DNA from 3 places in the Neorhizobium phenanthreniclasticum genome. Region 3 is predicted to be linked to each of the others. Evidence: riboswitches for the same ligand, from Rfam matches in the RefSeq annotation. Region 3 holds a riboswitch; each other region holds the start of a gene.
The links. A riboswitch is a leader RNA that binds a small molecule or an ion and turns the genes downstream of it on or off. The one in region 3 is predicted to bind thiamine pyrophosphate.

Region 1 (3,271 bases), on a different contig from region 3:
AACTGCGCCGCATCGTTGGCGTCGGCGATCGAGCCGGGGCGCAGCCCGTCGCCGAGCGAGAAGGAGACGTCATAGGCGCGGCAGATGTCGCAGATCTCTTCAAAGTGCTCGTAGAGAAAGCTCTCCTTGTGGTGATGCAGACACCACTTGGCCATGATCGATCCGCCGCGCGAGACGATGCCGGTGACGCGGTCGACGGTGAGCGGAATGTAGGCAAGCCGGACGCCGGCATGGATCGTGAAATAGTCGACGCCCTGCTCGGCCTGCTCGATCAGCGTGTCGCGGAAAACTTCCCAGGTGAGATCCTCGGCAATGCCGTTCACCTTTTCGAGCGCCTGGTAGAGCGGCACGGTGCCGATCGGGACCGGTGAATTGCGGATGATCCATTCGCGGATATTGTGGATGTTGCGGCCGGTCGAGAGGTCCATCACCGTGTCGGCGCCCCAGCGGATCGCCCAGACCATTTTCTCGACCTCTTCCGCCATCGACGAGGTGACGGCCGAATTGCCGATATTGGCGTTGATCTTCACCAGGAAGTTCCGGCCGATGATCATCGGTTCGGTCTCCGGGTGGTTGATATTGGCGGGGATGATCGCCCGGCCTGCGGCGACTTCCTGGCGCACGAATTCCGGTGTCACAAAGTCTGGCACGTGCGCACCAAAACTTTCGCCATCGCGGGCAAGTGCTTCCTTGGCGGCCTGCCGTCCGAGATTTTCGCGGATGGCGATGAACTCCATTTCCGGTGTTATGATCCCGGCCCGCGCATAGGCGAGCTGGGTGACGGCCAGGCCTGCTTTCGCCTTCAACGGAGCATTGCGGACCGGGAATTCCGGCGTCAGGCGATCGCCGGTGACGAAGCCGTTGTCCTCCGGCTTGACGATGCGTCCCTCATAGGTCTCCACGTCGCCGCGGGCCTTGATCCAGCTTTCGCGAAGACGCGGCAGGCCGGATTCAATGCTGATCGTCGCGCCTTCGGCCGTATAGGGACCGGATGAGTCATAGACCGTCACCGGCGGTTCGCCGGAGGTCGGGTGCAGCGCGATCTCGCGCATCGGCACGCGGATGTCGGGATGAAGGACTCCGGGCTTCAGGACCTTCTTCGAGGCGGGAAGCGGGCCGGTGGTGACGACCGGGGTAAGCTTGGTGGTCGCGATATTCATGGTTGAGGCTCCAAGGTTTGACGTTTGGAGACCCAGTCCGGTGTTGGAATGATGGAAGAACGCCTTGAGCCGGAGCGGGAATCCCGCCATTGAGCCGTGAGCATCCGCACCGTCCCTACGCCAGTATGAACTGGATCAGGTTCAACGGGTCACTGCGCCACAATCGGCAAAGCCGTATTGCCCAGCAGTATCTCAGCCCCTTGCCGGGACCCCCCTGGTGAATCCGGACATCAGAAACCGGAGCAGCCCTCCTGTCAAGCCAGTTCGGACAGATGCCGATCGATTGGATTTTAGCGAATCCCGCAGCCCGATTTTCAGCATGTTTCTTACCGGAATCTTATGCTTTCCGGCCTAAACATCCCGCCAGCGATGAACGCTTGAGTTCCAATTATCGGGAGACGTCGAGATGAACGAGACCATTCGCGAACTGCTGGCGAAACTGGGCAATCTGCCGGTCGCCGTGACCGAGCTGGAAGATGGCGCCGATCTTTATGCGGCGGGCCTTTCTTCCTTTGCATCCGTGCAGCTCATGCTGGGCCTCGAAGAGGCCTTCGACATCGAGTTTCCGGACAACCTGTTGAACCGCAAGTCCTTTGCCAGCATCTCGGCGATCGAGCAGACGGTATCCCACATCCTGAAAGCCAAAGAGGCCGCGTGATGAGCCTTGCCGCTGTCGCAACCGATATGAGCCTCGGCGCACGCGCCCATCGCGTGGCGAGGGTGGCCGCCGATTTCGCCGATTCCGTCGACCGCGAAGGCCGCTTCCCGAAGGAAGCCGTCGATGCCATGAAGGCCGAAGGCCTGCTCGGCATCCAGATCCCCGCAGCCTTCGGCGGCGAGAGTGCGACGACGCAGGAGCTCGCGGAGATCTGCTCCATTCTGGGACAGGCCTGTGCCGCGAGCGCCATGGTCTTCGCCATGCACCAGATCAAGGTTTCGAGCCTTGTCGAGCACGGTGCCGAGAGCGAATGGCACAGGGATTTCATGCGCGAGCTTTGCGCTCGCCAGCTTCTCGTCGCCTCGGCGACGACGGAGGCCGGCATCGGCGGAAACCTGCGCAATTCCATCTGCGCCATCGAGATCGACGGCGACACCTGCCGGCTGACCAAGGATGCGACGGTGATTTCCTACGGGGAGCACGCCGACGCGATCATGGTCACCTCCCGCGCCCGTGCGGACGCGGCTCCGGGCGATCAGGTGATGACCGTCTTCAGGAAGAGCCAGTATATGCTCGAAAAGACCGTCGACTGGGATACGCTCGGCATGCGCGGCACCTGCTCGGATGGTTTCATCTTCAAGGGCGAGGCGCCCGCGGCACAGGTCTTCCCGAAGCCTTTCGCCGAAATCGCCGCACAGTCCATGCTCGCAAGCTCCCACCTGCTGTGGAGCGCCGTCTGGTACGGTATCGCCGCCGATGCGGTGCTTCGCGCCCAGGCCTTCGTGCGCGCCGCCGCCCGCAAGGCGGGCGGCTCGCAGCCGCCCGGCGCGTTGCGGCTGGCCGAGGCCTCGAACCTGCTGCAGCTCCTGAAGGCCAACATCCTCTCGGGCCTCAGGGCCTACGAGGATGCCAAGGCGGATCCGGACCAGCTTTCCTCCATGGCGTTCTCGATCGCCATGAACAACGTCAAGCTCGCCTCCTCCGAGACGATCCTGACGATCATCAACCAGGCGATGATCATCTGCGGCATCATGGGCTACAAGAACGGCACGCCCTACAGCCTCGGCAGGCACCTGCGCGATGCCCATTCCGCCCAGTTGATGATCTCCAACGACCGCATCCTCGGCAACACGTCGACCATGTTGCTCGTGCAGAAACCGGACACCAGCCTTCTCGGCTGACGCCCACTTCGTCAAATGAATTGCCCTTCAAATGAATTGATTGAGGTGAAGCCAATGGACATGCAAGTTTCCTTTCTCGACCGCCTGTTCGATGCAGGCCTTCTGATCGAGACCGGCGTCGACGGTCTTTACGGCCGAAGCGGCCAGTTCGAGGACGTCATCGCCGCTTTCGAGCGACTGATCGACAGGGTGGGCGGCGCCGATGGTGCCGAGGCCATGCGTTTTCCGCCGGGCATGAACCGCGAATTCTTCGAAACCAGCGGCTATATGAA
Region 2 (3,271 bases), on a different contig from region 3:
TGCGTGTTCTGCGCGGTCAGCGCCGTCAGCACGGCCATGCCATAGGTGCCGCGTGCCGAAAACGTCTTGAGGTCGGCCTGAATGCCGGCGCCGCCGGAGGGATCGGAACCGGCGATGGAAAGAATATTGCGGATCATGCGCGTGCCCTTTCGATTTCCTCGGCAATCCTGCGGGTGGCGGCTTTGGGGTCCGGCTGGCCGCAGATCGCGGAGACGACGGCGATGCCTCTCGCGCCGGCGGCAAGTGCTGGGCCAGCATGCTCCGCCTTGATTCCGCCTATCGCAACAGCCGGCACGGGGGCTGCTGCGACGATGCGGGCAAGTCCGTCGAAGCCGATCGGCTGCTTGTGGTCCGGCTTGGTGACGGTCGCAAAGACCGGGCCGATGCCGACATAGTCCACGACGGAGGTATCGATGCGTTGCGCCAGTTCCTCGGTTTCGACCGAGAGACCGAGGATCATGTCCCGGCCAATGCGCTCGCGGGCGATAGCCGCGACCATGTCGCTCTGACCGACATGCAGGCCTGCGGCACCGATTGCGATCGCCGCCTCGACATCGTCATTGACGATCAGTGGCACTCTGGCGCCGGCAAGCGCTGCCTTCAGGGCACGGCCGGTCTCGATGATCTGCGCCGTATCCGCGTGCTTGTCGCGGAGCTGCACGATCGTAGCGCCGCCCTCGACGGCAAGCCGGGCAGTCTCCACCATGCCGATTTCGCGGCAGAGATCGGGATCGAGGACGAGATAGACGGAAAGGTCGAAATTCTTCATGCGCTGACGATCCTGGCTTTGGTATCGAGCGTCTCGGGCGAAAGTGTTGCAAGGCGATCGAGAAAGAGGGGCAAGAAGGAGCCTGGTCCGGCGGCACTGATAGCCGCTTCCTCGCCAGCGACCGCGAACATGGCGAGTGCCGCCGCCGTCGCCTCGAACGGTCCTTCCGGGTTTGCCGCCGCAAAGGCGCCAACGAGGCAGGTGAGCGAGCAGCCGAGGGCAGTGACGCGTGGCATCAGCGCTGAACCGCCCATGATGCGAACCGAGTGCTGGCCGTCGGTGACGAAATCCACTTCACCGGTAACCGCGACGATGGAGCCGCTCTGCCGGGCAAGCGCGATCGCCGAACCTTCCGCCGCCTCGGTCGGATCGCCGCTGTCAACGCCGTGGCCGCTCGACTGGCTGCCTGCCTGCGCAATGATCTCGGAGGCATTGCCACGCACGATCGTGGGTTTCAGCTTCATGAGTTCGGCGACAGCAGCGCGGCGGTAGGCGGTGGCGAAATGGGCGACCGGATCGAGCACCCAGGGCTTGCCGGTTTCGCCAGCGGCTTTCGCAGCTTCCTTCATGCCAGCCAGGAAATCCGGCGAAAGCGTTCCGATATTGATCGTCAGCGCAGATGCGATACTGGCAAATTCGCCGGCCTCCTCTTTCGTATGCACCATGGCGGGCGAGGCGCCGGCAGCGAGCATCACATTCGCCGCGATATTCATCGCCACGAAATTGGTGATGTTCTGGACAAGCGGATTTTTCGCACGCATCGCAGTCAGCAATTGGCCTGGAGTCTGTGTGGTCTGCATTCTCGCCTCGTTCGGCGGGGCAGACGCATGGGTTCTTCTGATCGAAGAACCGAACGACTCCCTCCGCCAGCATGATCTGGTTCAGGTTCAAAGGGTACTTCTCAGCCCAGCTTTACGCCGGACGCCCCTGTCTGGGACAAGGCTTACCGCAGATCGGCCTGCGACCGCCAGCGAATTTTTCTGAAAAATACCCTTGAAGCTCTAGTGGCTGGAGGTTGTAAGGAAGTGCTCGATCCCGAAAGGAAAGAGAAATGGCAGCGACAAATCAGGCTCGGTACAAGGTTGGCGGCATGGATTGCGCAAGCTGTGCGACCAAGATCGACACGGCAGTGCGTCGCATGCCGGGCGTCGAGGATGTGTCAGTATCCGTCGGCGCCGGCACGATGACAGTGAGCCATGACGAAACGAGCGATCTGGGCGCGATCGAGAAAAAGGTGACCGGGCTTGGTTATTCGCTGCGGGCGCTCGGCAGGAAGACGCCATCCGCGACGGTGCATGAGCATGATCACAATGGCGGGCACGATCACAGCCATGACCATAACGACCGCAGCCACTCCACACATGGCGCCAGGGAGATTGAAGGCCTTCATGGTCACGACCACGGGCCGACGGAAGGACCGTGGTGGAAGAGCGCCAAAGGCCGGCTGACCATCGTTGCCGGTGCGGCGCTCGCAATTGCCTACGGGCTCGGCCATGTGGTGCCGGCCTATGACACCTATATATTCACTGCTGCGATGCTGATCGGCCTCGTGCCGATCGCCCGTCGCGCCGTCATGGCAGCCCTTGCCGGCACGCCGTTTTCGATCGAGATGCTGATGACCATTGCCGCCGTCGGAGCGGTCGTCATCAATGCCTCGGAAGAGGCTGCCGCCGTCGTCTTCCTCTTCCTCGTCGGCGAGCTTCTGGAAGGGGTCGCAGCCGGCAAGGCGCGCCAGAGCATCCGCAGCCTCACGGCGCTGGTCCCGAAGAACGCGTTGCTGGAGGTGAACGGGCAGACCCGTGAGGTGCCGGCCGAGAACCTGGCGGTTGGCTCCGTCATCCTCGTGCGGCCAGGCGACCGGATTTCGGCGGATGGCGTCATCGTCGCCGGCACGAGCGCGGTCGACCAGGCGCCGGTGACGGGGGAAAGCACGCCGGTCGTGAAGGGCGTCGGCGATAAGGTTTTCGCCGGCACGATCAACGGCGATGCGGCGTTGCGCGTGCGGGTGACGGCTGCCGCGGAGGACAACACGATCGCCCGCATTGTCCGGATGGTCGAGGAGGCGCAGGAGAAGAAGGCGCCGACCGAGCGTTTCATCGACCGTTTTTCACGCTATTACACACCCGGCGTCGTGGTGGTCGCCGCTCTGGTTGCCATCCTGCCGCCGCTTGTGGCCGGTGCCGCCTGGGGGGTGTGGATCTACAAGGGCCTGGCGATCCTGCTGATCGGCTGCCCCTGCGCGCTGGTCATCTCGACGCCGGCTGCGATCGCTGCTTCGCTTTCCTCCGGTGCCCGTCGCGGCTTGCTGATGAAGGGCGGTGCCGTTCTGGAAACGCTCGGCAAGCTGACGGCCGTGGCGCTCGACAAGACCGGAACGCTGACCGCCGGCAAGCCGCAGGTGACCGATGTGATCGCCTTCGGCCACAATGCCGAAGACGTGCTGCGTTACGCCGCGGCGCTTGAAACCGGCTCGAGCCATCCGCTGGCCGTCGCGATCCTCGC
Region 3 (3,271 bases):
GAAGCGCAAGACAGAGCGAACGGAACGGCAGAAGACAGAGGCCGCCGCGCCGGTGGCTGAAGCCTCCAAGGCCAAGGGAAAGCTCTCCTATAAGCAAAAATTCGCACTCGAAAACCTGCCGAAGGAAATTGCCAAGGCGGAGGAAGAAATTGCAGTCCGCGAGAAGAAGATGGCGGACCCGAACCTCTTTTCCAAAGACCCTGCCGCCTTCCACAAGCTTGCGGCGGAAATGGAAAGCCTGCGCGAAAGACTGACGAAAATGGAAGAAGAATGGCTCGAGCTCGAGATGCTGCGGGAAGAGCTGGAGAGCTGAACTAACGAATTATTAACTCTAATAACCGTTTCGGCAGGGGCGTCTGTCGCAAAACGGAACAATCCACCATCCTGCTCGTTCTGCCTGCGTTCATGGTCGAGGCGCCGGTCGTCGCCCTCGATCCGAATTAAGGACCGGAAACCGTGCGGGGACGTCCAATGCTGACAAATGTAACGCGTCGTCGGCCACCCAGTGAGGTGACGAGTCAACGGGTGCTGATCGTGGAGGATGAGTTCCTGATCGCTCTCGATATCGCCGAAACTGTCGAAAATATGGGACTGAAGGTGGCGGGCTTTGCCAATGCCCGAAAACATGCCCTGGAACTGGCGCCGCGCGCCGATATCGCGATCGTGGACGTCAATCTGACCGATGGAAGGACCGGTCCCGAGATTGGACGGCGGCTTGCCGAACGATATGGCGTGACGGTCATCTTCATGACCGCGACCCCTGATGATCTCGAAGATGGCGTGGAAGGTTCTCTCGGTGTTCTCACGAAGCCCGTCATGCCGGAAGTCATGGAAAGGACGATCGATTATGCCATTGCCAACCGGCTTCACGGCATGGCAGTCGTTCCGCGCGAACTCAAGGTGTTCCGCCGGAACCCGCACCACTAGAGAAAAACCCTGGCTGCGATGTCGGTTTTACATTCTCTTACTCATCCTTGGGGCGAACGCGCCCATGTGCGTTGGATGGGGACAAAGAGGAAAAAACATGTACGGCTGCAGCTTCCGGGATCCGGACGGCCACGTCTGGGAAATCATGTAGATGGATATGAGCGCTGCCTGATCGCGGCGCAGCCTCTTGCCAGCCGATCCCACCGCCGCTACACCTGATTCGCTCTAACGGGGTGCCACGCCAGTGTGGCTGAGAGGCTTTGCCAACCCGCGGAACCTGATCCGGTTAAGACCGGCGGAGGGATTAGACGGCTTCCCATCAGCGCCTATTCCCACAATCAAAAGAGGAGGCGCTGATGCGCAAGATCGTTCTTTCGATGTTCGCGGCCGCAGCCGCCCTTTCCTTTTCACTGTCCGCTCAGGCGCAGGAAAAGACACTGACTGTCTATACGTATGAAAGCTTCGTCTCCGACTGGGGGCCCGGCCCGAAGGTCAAGGAAGCCTTCGAAAAGAGCTGCACCTGCAGGCTCAACTTCGTCGGCGTTGCCGATGGTGTGGCGCTCCTCACCCGCCTCAAGCTCGAAGGCGAGAAGACGGATGCCGATATCGCGCTCGGCCTGGACACCAACCTGATTTCGGAAGCCAAGGCAACCGGCCTTTTCGAACCGCACGGCCTCGATACATCCGCTGTCAGTGTGCCCGGAAATTATACCGACGATACTTTCATCCCCTATGACTACGGTCATTTTGCCGTCGTCTACGATACGCAGGTGATGAAGAATCCGCCCAAGAGCCTGAAGGAACTGGTGGAAGGCGACCCTTCGCAGAAAATCGCGATCGAAGATCCGCGCACCTCGACGCCGGGACTAGGCCTGCTGCTCTGGGTGAGGTCGGTCTACGGCGACAAGGCGCCGGAAGCCTGGGCGAAACTCAGGAAGCGTGTGCTGACAGTCACCCCCGGCTGGTCGGAAGCCTATGGTCTTCTCACAAAGGGCGAGGTGCCGATGGTCTTCTCCTACACCACTTCGCCCGCCTATCACATGGTTGAGGAAAAGACCGAACGCTACCAGGCCGCATCCTTCTCGGAAGGCCACTACATCCAGATCGAGGTGGCCGGCATGTTGACAAACGCGTCCGACAAGGATCTGGCCAAACAGTTCCTCAGGTTCATGGTCTCGCCAGCCTTTCAGGACATTATCCCCACCACCAACTGGATGATGCCGATTTCGAAGACATCCGAGCCGTTGCCGGACGCCTTCGACAAGCTCGTGCAGCCGAAAACGACCTTCCTGATGGGCTCGGACGAGGTGGCGAAGAACCGGCAGGCCTGGATCGACGAATGGCTGACCGCCATGAGCATGAACTAAGACCTCCGCCTTGCTGACCCGCGCCCAACGACGACGGGGGATTGCCTGGGGCCTGCTGAGCCTCCTTGGCATCACCCTCTTCGTCGGCATTGCTGTCACCGCGCTGCTTTCATGGGATGCTGGGGACACAGGAGCCCGGCTCTTCACGGCCTATACCTGGCGGATCCTGCGCTTCACCCTATGGCAGGCTGTGCTTTCGACACTGCTCTCCATCGCCTTTGCCATACCCGTTACGCTGGCGCTTGCGCGCCGCCCCCGTTTTCCAGGACGTGTCTGGATTATCCGGTTGATGGCGGTTCCCATGGGCCTGCCGGTGCTGATCGGCGCATTGGGTCTTATCGGCATCTGGGGCCGGCAAGGTGTGATCAACAGCCTGCTGTTGAAACTCGGCCTCGACCAGCCAGTCAGCATCTACGGACTTACCGGCATTCTGCTGGCCCATGTCTTCTTCAACCTGCCGCTCGCCGCCCGGCTGCTGCTCGCCGCGCTGGAGCGGCTTCCGGCGGAATACTGGCAGCTCGCCTCCAGCCTCGGCATGCGACCATTTTCGGTCTTTCGGTTCATCGAGTGGCCGGCTGTGCAACGCGTCATTCCCGGCATTGCCGGCCTGATCTTCATGCTCTGCGCCACCAGTTTCACGCTCGTGCTCGTGCTCGGCGGCGGACCTTCGGCAACGACGCTCGAAGTTGCGATCTATCAATCGCTGCGTTTCGATTTCGACCCGCCGCGCGCCGTCGTGCTCGCGCTCCTGCAGATCGGCGTTACCGCGCTGATCCTGATCGCCATGGCGCGGTTTCCCATACCGGACGATGCGGGCATGACAGCAGGTCAGGCGACCCGTCGTTTCGACGGTCGGACCGTGCCCGCGCGACTTTGGGATGCGTTCGCCATTTCGGTCGCCACCGCCTTTCTGGTTCTGCCGTTGGCATCGATTGTCTCTGCCGGGCTGAAGGCCAATCTCTGGAACCTTGCGACCA

Region 1: it holds a riboswitch for thiamine pyrophosphate, as region 3 does, so the genes downstream of both, thiC (phosphomethylpyrimidine synthase ThiC) here and thiB (thiamine ABC transporter substrate binding subunit) in region 3, are expected to answer to the same signal.
Region 2: it holds a riboswitch for thiamine pyrophosphate, as region 3 does, so the genes downstream of both, thiM (hydroxyethylthiazole kinase) here and thiB (thiamine ABC transporter substrate binding subunit) in region 3, are expected to answer to the same signal.

What each region holds. Positions count from the first base shown of each region.
Region 1 covers NZ_JBEAAL010000035.1:14,362-17,632, forward strand. The annotation lists gene thiC (phosphomethylpyrimidine synthase ThiC) at 1-1,160, opposite strand, end outside; TPP riboswitch at 1,255-1,386, opposite strand; gene ABK249_RS29655 (acyl carrier protein) at 1,567-1,818, shown strand; gene ABK249_RS29660 (acyl-CoA dehydrogenase family protein) at 1,818-2,999, shown strand; gene ABK249_RS29665 (amino acid--[acyl-carrier-protein] ligase) at 3,054-3,271, shown strand, end outside.
Region 2 covers NZ_JBEAAL010000025.1:16,458-19,728, reverse strand. The annotation lists gene thiD (bifunctional hydroxymethylpyrimidine kinase/phosphomethylpyrimidine kinase) at 1-137, opposite strand, end outside; gene thiE (thiamine phosphate synthase) at 134-769, opposite strand; gene thiM (hydroxyethylthiazole kinase) at 766-1,569, opposite strand; TPP riboswitch at 1,611-1,708, opposite strand; gene ABK249_RS25375 (heavy metal translocating P-type ATPase) at 1,821-3,271, shown strand, end outside.
Region 3 covers NZ_JBEAAL010000003.1:105,769-109,039, reverse strand. The annotation lists gene ABK249_RS06635 (ABC-F family ATP-binding cassette domain-containing protein) at 1-313, shown strand, start outside; gene ABK249_RS06630 (response regulator) at 472-927, shown strand; TPP riboswitch at 1,147-1,248, shown strand; gene thiB (thiamine ABC transporter substrate binding subunit) at 1,305-2,294, shown strand; gene thiP (thiamine/thiamine pyrophosphate ABC transporter permease ThiP) at 2,305-3,271, shown strand, end outside.